One region of the Ensifer sp. ENS03 genome, then DNA from elsewhere that is predicted to be linked to it. Evidence: riboswitches for the same ligand, from Rfam matches in the RefSeq annotation. Region 1 holds a riboswitch; each other region holds the start of a gene.
What was found. Region 1 has a riboswitch for thiamine pyrophosphate ahead of thiB (thiamine ABC transporter substrate binding subunit). Riboswitches for the same ligand answer to the same signal wherever they lie in the genome.
Positions count from the first base shown of each region.

Region 2: linked by a shared signal. The riboswitch ahead of thiO (glycine oxidase ThiO) and the one ahead of thiB (thiamine ABC transporter substrate binding subunit) in region 1 are both predicted to bind thiamine pyrophosphate.
Region 3: linked by a shared signal. The riboswitch ahead of thiD (bifunctional hydroxymethylpyrimidine kinase/phosphomethylpyrimidine kinase) and the one ahead of thiB (thiamine ABC transporter substrate binding subunit) in region 1 are both predicted to bind thiamine pyrophosphate.

Region 1 is NZ_JACVAV010000004.1:197,764-204,095, reverse strand. It holds gene IB263_RS17290 (ABC-F family ATP-binding cassette domain-containing protein) at 1-1,774, opposite strand, end outside; gene IB263_RS17285 (thiamine diphosphokinase) at 1,778-2,428, opposite strand; gene IB263_RS17280 (GNAT family N-acetyltransferase) at 2,513-2,998, opposite strand; TPP riboswitch at 3,134-3,252, shown strand; gene thiB (thiamine ABC transporter substrate binding subunit) at 3,304-4,332, shown strand; gene thiP (thiamine/thiamine pyrophosphate ABC transporter permease ThiP) at 4,340-5,965, shown strand; gene thiQ (thiamine ABC transporter ATP-binding protein) at 5,962-6,332, shown strand, end outside.
Region 2 is NZ_JACVAV010000003.1:445,657-451,988, reverse strand. It holds gene bioB (biotin synthase BioB) at 1-544, opposite strand, end outside; TPP riboswitch at 970-1,090, shown strand; gene thiO (glycine oxidase ThiO) at 1,252-2,223, shown strand; gene thiS (sulfur carrier protein ThiS) at 2,220-2,417, shown strand; gene IB263_RS14920 (thiazole synthase) at 2,421-3,194, shown strand; gene IB263_RS14915 (thiamine phosphate synthase) at 3,191-3,796, shown strand; gene IB263_RS14910 (amidohydrolase family protein) at 3,830-5,560, opposite strand; gene IB263_RS14905 (adenylate/guanylate cyclase domain-containing protein) at 5,687-6,332, shown strand, end outside.
Region 3 is NZ_JACVAV010000008.1:140,972-147,303, reverse strand. It holds gene IB263_RS24655 (hypothetical protein) at 1-1,663, shown strand, start outside; gene IB263_RS24650 (glycosyltransferase family 4 protein) at 1,660-2,961, shown strand; gene thiD (bifunctional hydroxymethylpyrimidine kinase/phosphomethylpyrimidine kinase) at 2,985-3,860, opposite strand; TPP riboswitch at 3,978-4,081, opposite strand; gene IB263_RS24640 (hypothetical protein) at 4,645-5,448, shown strand; gene IB263_RS24635 (hypothetical protein) at 5,482-6,332, shown strand, end outside.

The DNA.
Region 1 (6,332 bases):
TGCGAGCGAGGTCGGCACGCAGCTTTTCCAGCTCCTGCGCCAGCTTCGCAAAAGCATTTGGATCTTTTGTGAAAAGATTGGGGTCCGCCATCTTTTCTTCGCGCTTGGCAGCCTCGGCTTCCGCCTTGGCAATCTCTTTCGGCAGGTTTTCGAGCGCGAATTTCTGCTTGTAGGAAAGCTTACCCTTGGCAGCCTTCGGCGCTTCGGCGACAGGGGCCGCTGCATCGGCCTTGGCCTTTTCCGCCTTCTCGGCCTTGCGCTTCTCCTCGATCGCGCCCTTGCGCTGCGCCATCATGTCGGAATAACCGCCGGCATACTCGATCCAGCGTCCATCCGGCGCCTCCGGATTGGCCGGCGCGATCGTCGAGGTGACGGTGCGGTCGAGGAAGTCGCGATCGTGGCTGACGAGGATGACAGTTCCGGCAAAACCGGCGACGATCTCCTGCAGGAGGTCGAGCGTCTCGATGTCGAGGTCGTTGGTCGGCTCGTCGAGGATCAGAAGGTTGGTTGCGCGCGCGAGGATGCGCGCCAGCATCAGCCTTGCGCGCTCGCCGCCCGAAAGCTCGCGGATCGGGGTGCGCGCCTGCTCCGGCTGGAACAGGAAGTCCTTCATGTAGCCGGTGACGTGGCGCTGCTCGCCATTGACCAGCAGGTTGTCGCCGCGCCCGTCGGTCAGGTAGTGCGCCAGCGTTTCGTCGAGATTGAGGTCTTCGCGCTTCTGGTCAAGCGTCGCGATTTCGAGATTGGTGCCGAGCTTGACCGTACCCGTATCCGGTTCGATCTGCCCGGTCAGGATCTTCAGAAGCGTCGTCTTGCCGGCGCCGTTCGGGCCGACCAGACCGATGCGGTCGCCGCGGTGCACGCGGATCGAGAACGGCGCGACGATGGTACGCTCGCCATAGGCCTTGGTGACCTTCTCCGCCTCGATCACCAGCTTGCCCGATTCCTTGGCGTCGGCGGCCGTCGCCTGTACCGTTCCCTGCGGCCCCTTGTGGCCGCGATAGGTCGCCCGCATGGTCTGCAGCTCACCGAGGCGGCGCATGTTGCGCTTACGTCGTGCGGTCACGCCGTAGCGCAGCCAATGTTCCTCGCGCTCGATCGCTTTGCCGAGCTTGTGCTGCTCCAGCTCCTCGGCCTCCAGCACCTCGTCGCGCCAGGCCTCGAAATGGGCAAAGCCGCGGTCGAGCCGCCGCGACTGGCCACGGTCGAGCCAGACGGTCGCGGTCGAGACCTTTTCCAGGAAGCGCCGGTCGTGCGAGATCAGAACGAGCGCCGAACGGCTGCGGATCAGTTCGTCTTCCAGCCATTCGATCGTCGGCAGGTCGAGATGGTTGGTCGGCTCGTCGAGCAGCAGGATATCCGGCTCCGGCGCCATGACACGGGCAAGCGCCGCGCGACGCGCTTCGCCGCCCGAAAGGCGCTTCGGGTCTTCCTCGCCGGTCAACCCCAGGTGCTGCAGCAGATAGGCGACGCGATAGGGATCGTCACTCGGGCCGAGTCCTGCCTCGGCATAGGCCTGCACCGTGTCGTAGCCGTCGAAATCCGGCGCCTGGTGCAGATAGCGGATGGTCGCGGAGGGATGGCGGAAGATTTCGCCCGACTGCGCCTCGGCCAGACCCGCGGCAATCTTCATCAGCGTCGACTTGCCCGAGCCGTTGCGGCCGACCAGACAGATGCGGTCACCCGGTTCGACTTGAAAATTGGCGCCGGCTAGCAGCGGCGCGCCGCCGAAGGTGAGGAAGATGTCGTCGAGTTTCAGAATGGGAGGCGCCAAGGCTCAGGCTCCGGAAAGATCATAGGGGCGGGCGAGCACAATGGCGCGACCGCTCTGGAGAGTGAAGCGAAGGGGACCCTCCGCAACGTTGGAAACGGTTCGGGACGAGCCGAACGGCAAGGTGAAATCGTCGAGCGGATAGCGCGCATTGACGATCGAAAGACCGGTAAGCTCGGTCAACCCGAGCACCGAGAAGAGGCAGCCCTTGGGTAGGTCGAGGTCGAGCGAGCCGGCCAGCAGCGGATAGGCCTCTTCCTCGCCCGAGGTCATCAACACGGAAAGGCCACGCTCGGCAAGGGCGACGGCATGCAGCAGGTGCATGAAGGCGTGATCGCTGCGGGTACCGCCGAGGGCGCCGGCGAAAATCAGGCGATCGGCTCCACGCGACAACGCCGCCTCGACCGCGATCTCCCCGTCCGTCGCGGCCTTTGCCGCCGGATAGGGCTCGCGCGGGACGGAGGCGTAGTCCGCAAGAAGGGCTTCCTCGGTCGAGTCGAAATCACCGACCCAGACATCCGGCACGATGCCGAGCAATCGGGCATGGCGCATGCCGCCGTCAGCCGCAATGAAGCGACTTGCGGTCAGCTGGTGAGCCAGCCGGTCGGTCAGCGAAAGGGCGCCGCCAAGCAGAATGGTGAAGGTCGATCGAGCCATGGCAAAGCCCATAGCGCAAAGGACCGCCGAAGGAAAACGAAGAAAACCGTCGAACGAGCGGTTCTCGATATTTTGGTCAGACCATCAATGCCCCTCGGGCACCGGATCGGGGAAAAGCATGCCGGCATAAATGCCGGGGGTCGAATCCGGAATTTCGACGGCGCCGGCCACTCGCTCGTAGAACTTCGCCGGCCCGACGCCGCCGATAATCGCGTAGCCATAGCCGGCCTCGCGCATCGCCGTGAGGCTTGCAAGCAGCAGCGCCTCACCGATCCCCTGCCCGCGCATGCTTTCGTCGACGCCGGTCGGACCGAAGAAGCCGAGTGCCGTTACGTCGTGGCAGGAAAAGCCGACGATCTTTCCGTCATGGACAGCGACGTGCATGCGCGTAGGGGTGGAGGAAAAGGCGGCTTCCGCCTCGCCCGCCCATCCGGCACCGAAAGTCCTTTCGATCCAGGAAACAACCAGGCGGCGCTCCGGCGCCATGGCGCGGCGAATGCTGATGCCAAGGCCAAGCTTCGACTGAGGTTCAGCCGGCAGGGCATAAAGTCGAACAAGCATATCGGGCATGACATTTCCTCCTCGCTGCCGTTGTGTAGCGCAGTTGGCGGCATACGCAAACACGAGCCATTGTGCCGGCCAGGCGTCCCCTTGCTTCGCCGTAAACATCGCTTGCCATGGGACCGAGGCAGCGGTAAATCTCTTGCCGCTCTAACGGGGTGCCTCCCGACCGCATTGCGGCCGGAGGCTGAGAGGCGTCAAAACGCCAACCCGCGGAACCTGATCCGGCTCATACCGGCGGAGGGATTAGACGCGATCGGATCGATACGCCCTTTTCCCATGCAACAACGAACTTTGGGAGAGAGGTCCTCGCCATGTCCAATTCATCGCAACTTAAATTCTTTAGCCGGCTAGCCCTTGCGACGGCCGCGAGCCTTGTTTTCTCCGGCGCCGCGACCGCCGCCGACAAGACGCTGACGGTGTACACCTATGAGAGCTTCATCACCGAATGGGGCCCGGGCGCCAAGGTCGCAGAAGCCTTCGAGAAGACCTGCGAATGCAAGGTCAACTATGTCGGCGTGGCCGACGGCGTCGAGTTGCTCACCCGTCTGAAGCTCGAAGGCGAGGCCTCCAAGGCCGACATCGTGCTTGGTCTCGACACCAACCTCGTTGCGGAAGCCAAGGCAACGGGCTTCTTCGCGCCGCACGGCGTCGAGGCAACCGGCGTCACCGTTCCCGGCAACTTCTCCGATGACACGTTCCTGCCCTATGACTACGGCCACTTCGCCGTCGTCTACGACACCGAGACGCTGAAGACGCCGCCGAAGAGCCTGAAGGAGCTGGTAGAAGGCGATCCGTCGCAGAAGATCGTCATCGAGGATCCGCGTACGTCGACGCCGGGCCTCGGCCTCCTGCTCTGGGTCAAGGCCGTCTATGGCGATGAGGCGGGTGCCGCCTGGACGAAGCTGAAGGACCGCGTTCTGACCGTCACCCCCGGCTGGTCGGAAGCCTATGGCCTCTTCACCAAGGGCGAGGCGCCGATGGTGCTGTCCTACACCACGTCGCCGGCCTACCACATGGTCGCGGAAAACACCGAGCGCTACCAGGCCGCTGCCTTCTCCGAAGGGCACTACATCCAGATCGAAGTCGCCGGCATGACCAAGAACGCCAAGCAGCCGGAACTGGCAAAGCAGTTCCTCGCCTTCATGACCGGTCCGGACTTCCAGTCGATCATCCCGACGACGAACTGGATGATGCCGGTCGCAGCGACCAAGGAGCCGCTGCCGGACGCCTTCAACAAGCTGGTCAAGCCGGAAAACACCTTCCTCCTGCCCTCGGAGGAAGTCGCCAAGAACCGCAAGGCCTGGATCGACGAATGGCTTGCCGCCATGAGCAAGAACTGAGGCCGGATTGTTCGCACTGCGCGAAAATCGTATGACAGTGGTCGCCGGGGCAGCCTGCCTCGGCGTCTTCGTACTTTTCGTCGGTCTTGCGATCGTCGCCTTGCTGAGCCAGACGGGCGGCGCGAGCGACGATGCGCTGTTCGACGCCTACATCTGGCGCGTCACCCGCTTCACGCTGCTGCAGGCGACCCTCTCGACGTTGCTGTCCGTGCTCTTTGCCATCCCCGTCGCCCGGGCGCTAGCGCGACGACCGCAGTTCCCCGGCCGCATCTGGCTGCTGCGCTTGATGGCGCTGCCACTCGGACTGCCGGTTCTGGTTGGCGCACTCGGGCTGATCGAGATCTGGGGGCGGCAGGGTTTCCTCAATTCCGGCCTGCGCTGGCTCGGCCTCGCGCAGCCCGTCAGCATTTACGGCCTGTTCGGCATCCTGCTTGCCCACGTCTTCTTCAACATGCCGCTTGCAGCGCGCCTGTTCCTGGCCGGGCTCGAGCGCATCCCCGCCGAATACTGGCGCAGCGCCGCCAATCTCGGCATGCCGTCACGCGCACTCTTTCGCTTCATCGAATGGCCCGTGCTGCGCGGCCTCCTGCCGGGTGCCGCCGGCCTCGTCTTCATGCTCTGCGCCACCAGCTTCACCCTCGTGCTGACGCTCGGCGGCGGGCCTGCGGCCAGCACAATCGAAGTGGCGATCTACCAGGCGCTGCGTTTCGATTTCGATCCGCCGCGCGCGATCGCGCTGTCAGCCCTGCAGATCGCCATGACCGGCCTGCTGCTGCTCCTGCTTCGTCATCTGGCGACCGAGCCGGAAGAGGGCATGACCGGTGGCCGCACTGTGCGCCGTTTCGATGGCGCGTCAAGGATCGCGCGCCTGAGTGATGGCACCTGGATCACGCTTGCCTTTCTGTTTCTCGGCGCGCCGCTGGTCGCGGTTCTCATCTCCGGACTCGAAGCCGATCTGCTGAAGCTCGCCCGCGATCCGGCGGTGCACCGGGCGCTGCTGACGAGTGCGGCAATCGCGCTCGCCTCGGCACTCGCCTCCGTCACCATGGCAGCCGTGATGATCCGGGCGGCGGCAACCGCCACCGCGCCGCGTCACGCGACGTCGCTCTCCCACGGCTTTGCCGGTGCCATCGGTGCCAGCACCTCGCTGATCCTCTTGGTGCCGCCGGTGGTGCTCGGCGCCGGATGGTTCCTGCTTTTGCGTCCCTTCGGTGACGTCGCGCGCTTTGCACCTGCCATCGTCGTTGCGATCAACGCGCTGATGGCGCTGCCCTTCGTCCACCGCATCCTCGCGCCGGCAATGGCGACCCATGCGGCACGGTCCGAACGGCTGACGGCAAGCCTTGGCATTCGTGGTTTTGATCGTCTGCGATGGATCGACTTTCCGGCGCTGCGCAAGCCGCTATTGATGGCCCTTTCCTTCGCCATGGCGCTGTCGCTCGGCGACCTCGGCGCCGTCGCTCTCTTCGGCAGCCAAGACATGGTGACGCTGCCGTGGCTGCTCTATAGCCGTATGGGGAGCTACCGCACCGCCGACGCCGCCGGTCTCGCCCTTTTCCTCGGGCTTCTCTGCCTGATCTTCACCATCCTCGGCACGGCCAATGACAGCCGGCCGGAAGGACGCAAAGCATGATTGATCCCGTTCCCGCGATAGAGTTGCGCGATGTCGAGGTCCGTTTCGAAACGGCCAAGCTCACCTTCGATTGCACCATCGCCAAGGGGGGCATCGTCACCGTCGCCGGTGCCTCGGGTTCCGGCAAATCGACGCTGCTTCACCTCATTGCCGGGTTCGAGGATCCCGATCGCGGCGAGGTGCGCATTCTCGGCGAGAACGTTGCCGATCGGGCGCCGTCGGAACGGCCGGTCTCGATGATCTTCCAGGACAACAACCTCTTCGCCCATCTCGACGTCGCGACCAACATCGGCCTCGGCATCGACCCGGCGCTTCGGCTGAGCGCAACCGACCGCGAGAAGATTGAAGACGCGCTCCGCCGCGTCGG
Region 2 (6,332 bases), on a different contig from region 1:
TGGTGATGATCTCGCCGTAGAAGCGTTCGGAGGTATCGACATTGTGGTTGTAGTAGTCGAGCCCGGCCTCGGCGAGCCGTGCGGACTGGTCCGGCGTCAGCATCCCGAGCGTCATGCAGGTTTCCATGCCAAGAGCCCGCACACCGCCGATCATGGCGACGATCGCGTCCATGTCGCGGTCCTTCGGGCTGCGCCAGGCGGCCCCCATGCAATAGCGCGTCGCACCGCCGTCGCGCGCCTGTCGCGCCTCGGCAAGCACACGCTCGACCTCCATCAGCTTCGATGCCTTGAGCCCGGTCGGATAGTGGGCGGACTGGCTGCAATAGCCGCAATCCTCGGCGCAGCCTCCGGTCTTGATCGAGAGCAGCCGGCTCATCTGGATGGCGTTGGGATCGAACTGCGCACGATGGACCGTGTGTGCGCGGTAGAGCAAATCGTTGAACGGCAAATTATAGATTTTTTCGGCTTCCGCTTGGGTCCAGCGGGATTCGCCCGCGTCACCCGGGGTAAAATTAGCGCCAGTTGATAGGGTTCCGTCCAGCATTTCGGCTCGTCCTCCAGGTCATTGCAAACGCGAAATAGATAGAATCTGATATTATCTATAATTTTATCGACCAACAAAGTTCGCAAGCACCCAGATGGAGAGTTTCTGTTAGAACATACCCTTATGGTTGTATTTTTGACCGTGAGTGAATCTGGAAACCGCCGAGACGGGGCAACAATCACCAATCAATCGGTCGCAGCTCCCATTTCCGAAATCGGGCGTACCGCACCCGAGAAACAAGGACGCGGCTGGGCTTCTCCGGTGTTTTTCGACCCGCTCCACCCGGTTGCCCTACCTCCTTTCATCACGCCGCCAACGCTTCCGCTTTCTTGTCGAAAAATTATAGATAATTTTTTCGGCAGATGAGATCACATAGCACACGAATGCTGGCTCTTGACAAAAACCGCCCCGAACGGTCAGCTTGGAGCATTCACCAGGGGTGTCCCGCCAAGGGGCTGAGATTCTGCTATGCGGTTTGCGCGGCGCAGTGACCCGTTGAACCTGATCCAGTTCATACTGGCGTAGGGACGGTGCAGACATCGCTGCCGCAAACGTCGCGTTCACGCGACCATTCAACGGCAAGGCGTCCTTCCCCTTCCTTCGCTCGTGAACTGGGTCTCCACAATCGGAGCCTCGGCATGCACACCGCCAACACCATCCCGCTTCCCTCACGACGGCCCGCCCACGCCTCGCGGGAACACTGAGCCATGCGGATCCTCGTCAAAGGTGCCGGCGTCGCAGGGCTCTGTCTGGCGCATGAACTTAGCGCCCGCGGTGTCGCGGTGACGGTTGTCGAGCAAAAGCCAGGCTTTGCCGGCGCGGCCTCCTGGTTTGCCGGCGGCATGCTGGCACCCTGGTGCGAACGCGAAAGCGCCGAAGAGGTGGTGCTGACGAAGGGCATCGGCGCCATCGACTGGTGGGACGACGCCCTGCCAGGCGAGGTTTCCCGAAACGGCACGCTTGTCGTCGCCCCGCCACGGGATGCGGGCGAACTCAAGCGCTTTGCCTCACGCACCTCCGGCTTCGAATGGCTCGACGCCGCCGCGATCGAACGGCTGGAACCGGCGCTTGCCGGACGTTTCCGCGAGGCGCTGTTTTTTCCCGGTGAGGCGCATCTCGACCCGCGCCGGGCGCTGAGCCGGTTGCGGCAGAAGCTTGTCGATCACGGCGTCACATTCCTCGATGAGACGAGCGACGATGGCCACCACGATCTCGTCGCCGACTGCGCCGGCGCGGCACGCGTCGGCGAAACGCCGGGCCTGCGGGGCGTGCGCGGTGAAATGCTCTACCTGCAGACAAGCGACGTGGAGCTGTCGCGGCCGGTCAGGCTCATTCATCCCCGCATCCCGCTCTACATCGTGCCGCGCGGCGGCGGCCTCTTCATGTGCGGGGCGACGATGATCGAGACGGATGACGGCGGACCGATCACCGCCCGCTCCCTCATGGAACTGCTGAACGCCGCCTATGCGCTGCATCCGGCCTTCGGCGAAGCGCGCCTCTTCGAAACCGGCGCCGGCGTCCGCCCCGCCTTCGCCAACAACCTGCCGCGCGCCCTGCGCACCGGGCAGACCATCACGATCAACGGACTTTACCGCCATGGCTTCCTGCTTTCACCGGCCCTGGCGGCGGAAGCAGCCGACCTCGCGCTTGCGCAGGACCTGAAGGGAGATGCCGCATGAGACTGACCGTCAATGGCGAGGATCACGACCTCGCCGTCACCACCCTCGCCGAGCTTCTGGCCGCCCTTGATTTCGAAGGCGACTGGCTCGCCACCGCCGTCAACGGCGAACTGGTGCACCGGGCCGACCGTTCGGGTCATGCGCTCAGCGACAGGGACCGAATCGAAATTCTCTCGCCGATGAAAGGAGGCTGAGACATGCTGACGCTTTATGGACAGGACCTGCGCTCACGGTTGCTGCTCGGCACCGCCCGCTACCCCTCCCCCGCCGTTCTGGAAGATGCGGTGCGATCGTCAGGCACTGAGGTCGTCACGGTCTCGCTCCGGCGCGAAACCGCCGGAGGCCGCCAGGGCGGCGCCTTCTTCGAACTGATCCGGGCGCTCGGCGTGCACGTGCTGCCGAACACCGCCGGCTGCCACTCGGTGTCAGAGGCGGTGCTGACGGCCAAGATGGCGCGCGAGGTCTTCGGCACCAACTGGCTGAAACTCGAAGTGATCGGCCACCACGATACGCTGCAGCCCGATGTCTTCGGGCTGGTCGAGGCGGCGCGCATCCTCTCGGCCGAAGGGTTCGAAGTCTTTCCCTACACCACGGATGATCTCGTGGTTGCCGAACGGCTCGTGGAAGCCGGCTGCAAGGTGCTGATGCCCTGGTGCGCGCCGATCGGCAGCGCCATGGGGCCGCAAAACATCCAGGCGCTCAGGGCAATGCGGGCCAACTTTCCCGATGTGCCGCTGATCGTCGATGCCGGCATCGGCCGGCCCTCGCACGCAACGAGGGTGATGGAGTTCGGCTTCGATGCCGTCCTGCTCAACACCGCTGTAGCCGGCGCCGCCAAGCCCGCGCTGATGGCCGCTGCGTTCGCGGGCGCGATCGATGCCGGCCGGCAGGCCTTCGAGGCGGGCATGCTCGAACCGCGCGATTTTGCCGTCCCTTCCACCCCCGTCATCGGAAAGGCGGTGTTTGCGTGAAACTTGACCCCTTCTATCTCATCGTCGACAGCGCGGATTGGATCGAGCGGCTGGTGCCGCTCGGCGTCAAGCTGGTGCAGCTACGCGTCAAGGATCGTACGGAAGCGGAGATCCGCCGCGAGATCCGCGCGGCCAAGGCCGTTTGCGACGAGCAGGGCTGCCAGCTCATCGTCAACGACTACTGGCAACTGGCGATCGCGGAAGGCTGCGACTTCGTCCATCTCGGCCAGGAGGACCTGGCGGAGGCCGACCTTACTGCAATCCGCGCCGCCGGCCTGAAGCTCGGACTCAGCACCCATGACGAGACGGAACTGGAGACAGCACTTGCTGCCAAGCCCGACTATGTCGCGCTCGGACCGGTTTACCCGACCATTCTCAAGGCTATGAAGTGGGCGCCGCAGGGACTGCCGCGCCTTGCCGCCTGGCGGAACCGTGTCGGGTTGCTGCCGCTGGTCGCCATCGGCGGCCTCAACGTCGAGCGGATCGCCGGCGTCTTCGAGCACGGCGCCGACATCGCCGCCGTCGTTACCGACATCACCCGCAACGCCGACCCGGAAGGCCGGACGCGCGAATGGATCGCCAGAACCGCGCCGTGGCGATAGGCACGTGCCGGACCGCGGGTAGCAGTTTCGCGGTCAGGCGATCTCCAGCTGCGAGAGCCAGGAGGCGTCCAGGCCACGCTTGCGACAATAGGTGGCGAGCCGCTGGCGGGTCGGCCCCGGCCGGTCGAGGCCGAGGTAACGGGAGGCGTTCTTCCAGAAGATGTTCTGCTGGTCCTCCTCGCTGACATTGGCCTCCTTCAGTTGCTGGGCGATCCGCGGGACGTAGGCGTTGTAGTCCTTCTCCAGCGCCATCATCGACCAGTCGGTGCCGAACATCAGATGGCGCGCATCGGGATCGTAGTCCCGCAGCCATTTGTCGAGCAGCGCGCGGATTTTTTCATGCAGCCCGGGCGTGTTGTCGGTGACGAGCTCGCTCAGGTAGCTCAGGTCGGCAAACAGGTTCGGCCGGCGCCCGTGGCCGATCGTCTTGCCAATGATGTCCTCCCAGGTCGGCGGACCGGAGAATTTGTCCTGGGCGCAGGACACCATGACCCCCGTCGGTGCGCCTGGGCGAATGACTTCATCGAAAGCGCCGAAATGCGCCAAATTGATCCGCAAGTCATTGTAACGGTTGGTGTCGAGCAGCTTCTTCCAGTAGGCGGGGCTCGCCATATTGCCATAGCCGCAGCCGGCGCCGATGCTGTTTTCCGCATGCGCCATGATCGGCACGCTGTTGTCGCGGCACCAGTCGTAGAGCCGCTTCAGCGCCGCATCGATCGCCGGATCCGCATTGCCCCATGCCTTGAAGCCCATCGGCGGGTAGATCTTCACGCCGATGAAGCCCTTTTCCATGATCGCGTAGCGGACGTTTTCCAGCGACGAGCCACGCTTCTGCGCCTCCCGGTGCGGATCGAAGCCGACGAAGCTGTGCATGTGGATGCCGTGCCGCTTGATCACCAGCTGCTGGATCTCGTCCATCACGTCGATCTGGTCGTGCTGCGGCGATGCCCTGCCGCCGATCGACTTCTCGAAATCGAGGATGCTCGGCGTGATCATGGAAAACCGGCATTTCGACGCGAAGATCCGGGCATAGGTTTCCGCCAGGTTTTCGCGGTAGTCCTGCATGAGGCGCACGAAGGAAAGGTAGTTGCCGATCTGTTCGTGGGCCTTGGCGGCCGACGCCAGGGCATCGACATCCGTCTCCTCCACGCTGCCGGAGCGCCGCTGCAAGCCCTGCGGCAGGCCGGGGGTGCCGCCGATCTGTTCCAGCAGGCCTTGATAATCCGGCGTTTCGGCGCCGCTTCGTGCGGTCAACGATGCGCGCTGCTCGCCGGCTAGCGCGACCAGTTGCTTGACGGCGATGCGCAACTGCTCGTCCTTCTGCCGCTCGAACTCGGCGTCGGAGGGGCGCGGCACCCGCTTCTTGAGAATAGCGTCCTCAGCCTTGGCCTTGGGCGCGACGTCGCCAAGCGCCGTCACGAGGAAGACCACCAGGGCGTTTTCCAGACGCTTCGACTGCAGCGGATCGGCGGAGAGTTTTGCTTCCGGCAGTTTCTCCCGCAGCGCCACATAGCGCACCAGCCCTTCCACGGGCACATCGGCCGCGTTGAAGAAATGGCAGTGAACGTCGACGATCGGGTAGGGAAGCTCGCAGGCCGCGGCCGGTGGCCAGTCGTGTCGACACCCGGAAAGCACATTTGCCATCACGCCTGCCGAGAACAACCGCAAGACATTGCGGCGTGTCACGGCGGCGACCGGACCAGCCCAGTCGACCCCCATCATCCCCTCCTGTTGCGAGACCCCCTCGAACAATCGGGCAAACATTACTCCGTTCGCAAGCGGCGTGGAACAGATATTTACTTGCCGTTACTGGAAACCCATAGGTCAACACGGGCGGCCTTTAAGTGCGAAAGGAGGCATGTTACTCTAAAATCTTGGGGAGAATTTTGCGTGGTAGGTGGCGCCGGCAAGAATGAATTCCAACGTTACCTGTCGGGAGCCCTGGTTCGATGGTCTGCCCCGGCGGCGACGGATTCGGCTGGCCCGACGCGCGAGGACTTTCCCGGCGCCTTGCTGTTCGCCGACATCTCCGGTTTTACCCGCCTGACCGCCAAATGGTCCGAAAGCGACCGCGCCGCCGGCGCCGAACGGGTGAGCCGGCTGCTCAACGGTTACATGGGGCCGCTCGTCCGGCATATCGAGGAACATGGTGGCACCGTGTTGAGCTTTGCCGGCGACAGCCTGCTTGCCGGCTGGCAGGCTGCCTCCGACAGCGAGCTGGAGCAGGCCGCCTGGCGCAGCTGCTATTGTGCCGGCCGCATCCGTGAAGAGATCGGCGGCCCGGGCGGGCCGGAGGACGCGCTGCAGCTGCGCATCGCCGTCGGCGTCGGCACCATCACCCTGCTGCACCTCGTTCCCCGCATCGACCAGCGCTGGCTGATCGTCGGCGGCGACTGCCTGGCGCAGGCGGACCATTGCGGCCTTTTGAGCGATGCCGGCGAAATTCTCGTCTCCGACGCCGTGTGGCAGCTGATCGGCAAGCGGGCAACCGGCCGGCCCGGCCGGGAGGGCACCGCCCGCCTCGAACGCATCGATC
Region 3 (6,332 bases), on a different contig from region 1:
CGACCTGCCCGCCGGCGTCTGCCGGGCGATCGTCAAGAGCGAGGATACCTTCCTTGCCGATTGCAACGTCGCCATTTTCCAGCGCAACGACGCGCCTGACGGCTCGGCCGGCTTTGTCGGCCTCCTGTCCGCAAACGATCTGCCCCGAGCGCGCGACATCAAGGGCATATTCTATCGCGGCCGCGGCGCCTGGCGTTATGTCGGGCTCCACGAACGCCGGGTCGTGACCGGTCCGCTCGAGACACCCGGCCATATCCGCGCGATGCTGCTCCAGAGCCAGAGCTCGCCCCAGGTCATGCTTCGCCTGCGCGATGCCGCCAGCGGATACGATGGCACCGAGACGATCTCAAGCCTTCCCGTTCCTGTCCGCCTTGGCGTGGATGCACTCTACCAGGGTGAGGATGGTGCCTTCCTGATTTCGGGCTGGCTTTTAGACCCTGATGGGTATGTTGAAAGCGTGCGACTTTGCCGACAGGGCGGCGGAGCGCGGCTGGACGCAGCCTGGACCCGTACCGAACGATCCGACGTCGAAGAGGCCTTCGTCGATCGGCCGGAGTTCAAAAGCGCGATTTCCGGCCATCGCCGGTCCCATGGCTTTATCGGTCGCGTCGAGGCGCTTGGTGGCGAGGCGGAGGGACCAATTCACCTCGAACTCACCCTCAGAGATGCCCGCCGCGCCTACATGCCACTTTTCCCCGTGCGGCTGCCCGCACGCGCCGCCGCCCTACGGCTTCTTGGCTCGATCGATCCGACAAGCTGGGCCCTGCCCGATATTATCGACCGACAGATCGTCCAGTTTCTGACGGCGGCGCGCAACACCGCACCGACCATCGAGACCGTTGTCGACATGGGCCCCTTCGACCAGGCCGAGGGTACCGCCATCCTTCTTGTCGCCGGAGAAACCGAAACGGATTTCGCACCGCTCCTGGGGCTGCTCGCGCTTGATCCGCAAACGCGCCGGGCCCCGATCGCGCTCGTGCTGCAGACCGAGCGGTTCCGACGATACGCGGTCCACATCCGTCAACTCTCGGAATTCTATCGCTTGCCGCTGCGGCTCGTCTCCGTCGAAGGCGCCGGCGATGCCGGCGACCTGGCGCAAGCGGCCGCCGAAAGCATGAACAGCGACGCGGTCGTTCTGCTTTCCTCGTCGCTGACGCCAGCCAATGCCGGGTGGTATCAGGCACTCGTTTCCGCTTACGAGGCAAAGACGGGAAGCATCATTTCTCCGACCCTTGCCTATGAGGATCACTCGATCCGCTGGGCCGGCAGCACGTCGCTTGATCGCCCCGACCATCTGCAATCGAGCCGCTACGCCGGCTATCCTGTCGGCGCCGTCAATCGCCTGAAGCTGACCCGGGTCGCAACTGCATCGCTCGATTGCTGCATCCTGCCGCGTGAGGCGCTTTTGGAGGACGCTGGCCTGTCGCAGACCTATCTCGGCGCAGCGCTGAAGGGCCTCGATCTTGCCCTTCGCCTGAGCGGCAAGGGCTATGAAGCCTACTGGCTTCCTTCCCTGCAGATGGTCGGATCGGACGACATGCCCGGAGCGGGCTCTGCCGCCACAGCCCGGTTCGTGGAGCGTGTCGATCGGACGCTCTTCCGCGCCCGATGGATGCCCGCCTCCGAAACCGCCCAAACATTCTTCGAGGAGACTGACGCATGAGCGAAAAACTCCGCGTACTGGTGGTCTCCCATGGCCACCCGACCCATTCGCTTGGCGGGGCCGAAATTGCTTCGCATGGCCTTCACAAGGCGCTGAACGGCCTGTCGGGCGTGGAATCGATCTACCTTGCCCGTGTCGGCAATCCGGTTCCGCGCCATGGCGCCTCCGCGCTGATGAGCCTGCGTCTTGCCATGGACGAAGTGCTCTACCACGCCGAAGACTTCGACCATTTCTTCCTCTCCAACGGCGATACGGACGCGATCCGCCGCGACCTCTTGCGCTTCGTCGGCGACATCAAGCCTGATGTCGTTCACTTCCATCATATTCTCGGCTTCGGCCTGGAAGCGCTCTACGCCGTTCGCGATGCTCTGCCCAAGGCGCGCATCGTCGTGACGTTCCACGAATATCTGCCGATCTGCCACAATCACGGGCAAATGGTGAAACGCCCTTCGGGCCAGCTTTGCAACGGCGCCTCACCGATCAGTTGTCACACGTGCTTCCCTGAAATCCCGGTGTCGCGCTTCGTTCGCCGCGAACAGTTCGTGCGCGGCATGCTCAATCTCGCCGATGCCTTCATCGCGCCGAGCGCCTTTCTCGCCAACCGCTATGTCGAGTGGGGGCTCGAAGCTGCAAAGATCTTCGTGATCGAAAACGGCATCGTCATGGGCGACAAGGCGCCAGCCCGCGAATTGCCGTCGCCGACGGCCCGACGCAACCGCTTTGCCTATTTCGGGCAGATGACACCGTTCAAGGGCGTTCACGTGCTGATCGACGCGGTATCGCGCGTGCCCGACGACATCTGGGGCGATGATTCCTCGCTGATGATCTTTGGCGGGAACCTCGAGCGTCAGCCGAAGGACTACCAGGAGAAGGTGGCAAAACTGATCGAAGACGCCGGTCGTCGCGTCCGCTTCTACGGCGCCTACCAGAACCAGGACATGCCGCGGCTGATGCGCTCGGTTGACTGGGTGGTGATGCCCTCGGTCTGGTGGGAAAATTCTCCCGTCGTCATCCAGGAAGCATTGCATCACGGCCGGCCGATCCTGTGTTCGGATATCGGCGGCATGGCCGAAAAAGTTCGCGACCGGCTGGATGGCTATCACTTCCGCGCCGGCAGCGCCCAGGATCTGGCCGACCGCCTTATCGACGTTTTGAGCGCGCCGCGCTCATGGGACAATCTTCGGGCAACGCTTAGGCGGCCGACAAGCCATGTCGATTGCGCGCGCGAGCATGTGGCGCTCTACCGCAAGATGCTGAAGGGCGAGCAACCGGCTGCGCCGAGCGCCGCAGTGGCCTGAGATAGACCCGAAGCCCACACTGCTCAGCCAGATTGCGAAGCACGACCAAGAGCGCCCTGGGCTTCGGCTACTTTCGAAGCCGCGGCGCCCGACCCCTTGTCGTTGCCCCACCAATGATGAAAGTGATGCACTGGCCCATGCCCCTGTCCGATGGTCAGGCCATCGGCCGCCACCAGAGCGGCATGCAAGTAGGCCTTGGCTGCCACAACCGCATCGTCAATTGGCATGCCCTTGGCAAGCCCCGAGGCGATTGCTGCCGAGAGCGTGCACCCGGTGCCGTGATCATTCCTTGTTTCGATCCGCGGCCGTGACAGGTTGAGGACGTCCTCCCCGCTATAGAAAATATCGATCGCGTCCTTGCCCTTGGCATGGCCGCCCTTCATCAGAACTGAACGCGCACCGAGCTTCAGAAGCATCTCCGCCTGACGCGCGACCTCGCTTTCGGTTTCGGCGATTGCGCGTCCGGTCAACAGCGCCGCCTCGGGCAGGTTCGGCGTCAGAATGAGCGCCAGCGGCAACAACTCCTCCTTGAGCGTCGCGATCGCGTCGGGGCGCATCAGATGATCGCCGGAGGTTGCCACCATCACCGGGTCGATGACAGCCAGCCGGTCGTAGCGCTTCAGACCAGCCGCGATCACTGCGATCGTCTCGTGCCGCGAGACCATGCCTATTTTCACCGCTCCCACGGCGAGATCCGAAAACACCGCGTCGATCTGAGCCGTAACGACGGTCGGGGAGATATCTGCAACCGCAGAAACCCCACGGGTATTCTGCGCCGTGACCGCCGTGATCACGCTGGCGCCATAAACGCCCAGAGCCGAGAACGTCTTCAGATCCGCCTGGATGCCAGCCCCGCCACCGGAATCCGAACCTGCGATGGTAACGGCAATCGCAGTCATCGGACCACCCGAATGAGGCTTGAGCCTTCTATAACTGGTTCAAAAACAGACAGCAGCAACGCGATCTCCCGCAAACGGACTTTGACCCGAACAATGGGCGCGGAGACGGCTGGTGAGCAGAAGGGCCCTCGCCGTTCCTACGCCGGTATGATCCGGATCAGGTTCAAGGGTCTGGCTCACCGCCATCTCAGCACCGTGACAGTGCGCCCCTCGGCAAGAAGAATGCTAGGGGCGGATGATTGGGGATGTCAATGGTCGAAGTTTGGAACTCGAATGCGTGGTTCGATGCAATTCGCGAGAAATCCAAGCTTTCACAAGGACAAAAAAGGCCCTATTGCCGTGAGAGCGCAAGGAGCCTTTCGTCTGAGCGTTCGAATTCACAGACGCGCCCACATTACTTTTTTCATCCGACAAGGCAAGCGGCAAGCACCCGCATGCATCTCAGGAATCAGAGAATGCCGGGGTCCATAGTGGCTGGATACACCGGGCGCGGCACGGAGTCTGGCTCGATCCTCAACCTCGATCGTTTGGGGGTGTCGCCTTCAACGTTGTAAGCCTGTGCTTAAGCCTTCCTGCTTATGCTGAGTGTCCGGTCGAAAGTGGGGGCAGTTCAGGGGTCTATGGACCGCTTACGGTGCTCCCCCCGAACAAAGGAGGCGTTCACGATTTGGGATTTATGAGGCTAGTTCAGAGCCACTATAGTTCACAGCGAGGTCCAAGAGTTGTAAGGGTGCCGCACCGCCCCAGAGCTGGTGCATATCAGGGGCCGCAAAGAGCGAGTGCTATGATTACGAGTGGCGACAGTTTCAGAATTAGATCACGTGATTTTCGGTTCACAGATCACTCATTAGACGAAATCAACCAGGAGATATTCGAAGTCAACCAGCTTGCTGAAGAGGTCGGCGGAGTTTTCTATCCCGGCGCAGACGACTCTAGAACTCTCGTGCTTTTCGCTGGTTACATGGAGAAATTCGCAACTTTGAGCTTCGCACGGTATGTTAGTTGCAATGTCCTGGCCCTGCAGGACGTATCCAGTCCCTGGTATCAAGGCTCATCAACACTGCCACCAATCCTCGACCTTACCCGTATCCTCGAAGATGATTTGAAGAATCAAAAGCTCTATCTATTCGGTCAGGCCTCCGGCGCATATGCCGCGCTGGTGGCGTCCAAGAATCTGACGGAAGCCAAGATCATCGCCGTTTCTCCGCACTCATTTTCGGACGCAGACTTAAAGCGGAGAATAAGATTCGGCGCGGGGATAGCACCTTGTGTCACTCCAGACGGGTTGCTTGACCTTGTCGATTTTTTACATGATGCCGACGAAAGTAGCGATCGTGTCGTAATATGTTCGAGCTCTGAAACTAACAACCCCGCGCGTGACTATTTCTGGCTTGATCATTTGCATGCTCTAAGATTGGCTCATCTCTCGGCCGTGCGAGTTTTTGTCGCTAATTCTACTAGACACTCTTTCGCATTCCAGAATGCCCAGATTTTCGCCACCACGCTTCAGGCAGCCATCCATTCACGGGACACTTGGGACGCAATTATGGATCGGTGTTTGTTCAACATTTCTGTGCAGCCGGCCTAAGCGAAGATTGGCCGAATTTCGTACGAGGGACGCATGAGTTTAACTGGGATCGTCGACTGCATTTCTTTTCCGTCAACCATATCGGGCTGGGCGTATGCCCATGACAACCCATCGGAGGAGATCCAGATTACAGCGCTAAGGCATGGGCAGCCGCTTTCAGGGCGTTGCGTTTGGGGCCGGCAGCGGGAGTTTTTAGACTTAAACGGCGGTAAGATTGGCTTTTCGCTCGAAGTAGACGACACAATCACACCTGATGCAGTAGCCGCGGGGCAAATCACATTCGAAGCGAAGAGCGAAACGCATCCTGCGACGGCAATTCAGATCTGGAATGAGTTTCTCGCATTCTTGAAGAACATCCTCATCTTCAGCGAGGGTGGAGTGCCCACAGATTTTTCGGACGCAAAATTCAGCGAAACCGTCAAGTGGCTAAAGCGTTCCAATTTGCGAATGAATGGGGAGTGGTACGAACGGTTTGTCTCTTCTGTTAACTACATTGGGCGCAGCATTCATGCGCCGCACCCCTCGCCCTCCGAGGTGTCGTCTATAACAGTACTCGGCGGCTTGCGATCAATCGACGGCTCAGCCCTGTTGATCCCCGGTGGGCACGCGGTCCTTATTGGAGGGTCGAATCGAGTCCAGGAAATGTACGCGGCAAGTGAACTCGATGATGACGCTGTGTCCAGGTTAAAGCAATGGGAGAAGATCCTTCGAAGGCGGGCTGAACAACTGCTTCCTTCATACAAATACGTACACCTAACGATTCCCGAGAAAACGTCGTCCCTGAGAAACCTTGTGAATTTCCACATTCCTGAGAGGTCGTTTGTCTACGGCCAGATCGAGAACTTGTTTTCACAGGCACAATATTACCTATCAACTTTCGACTT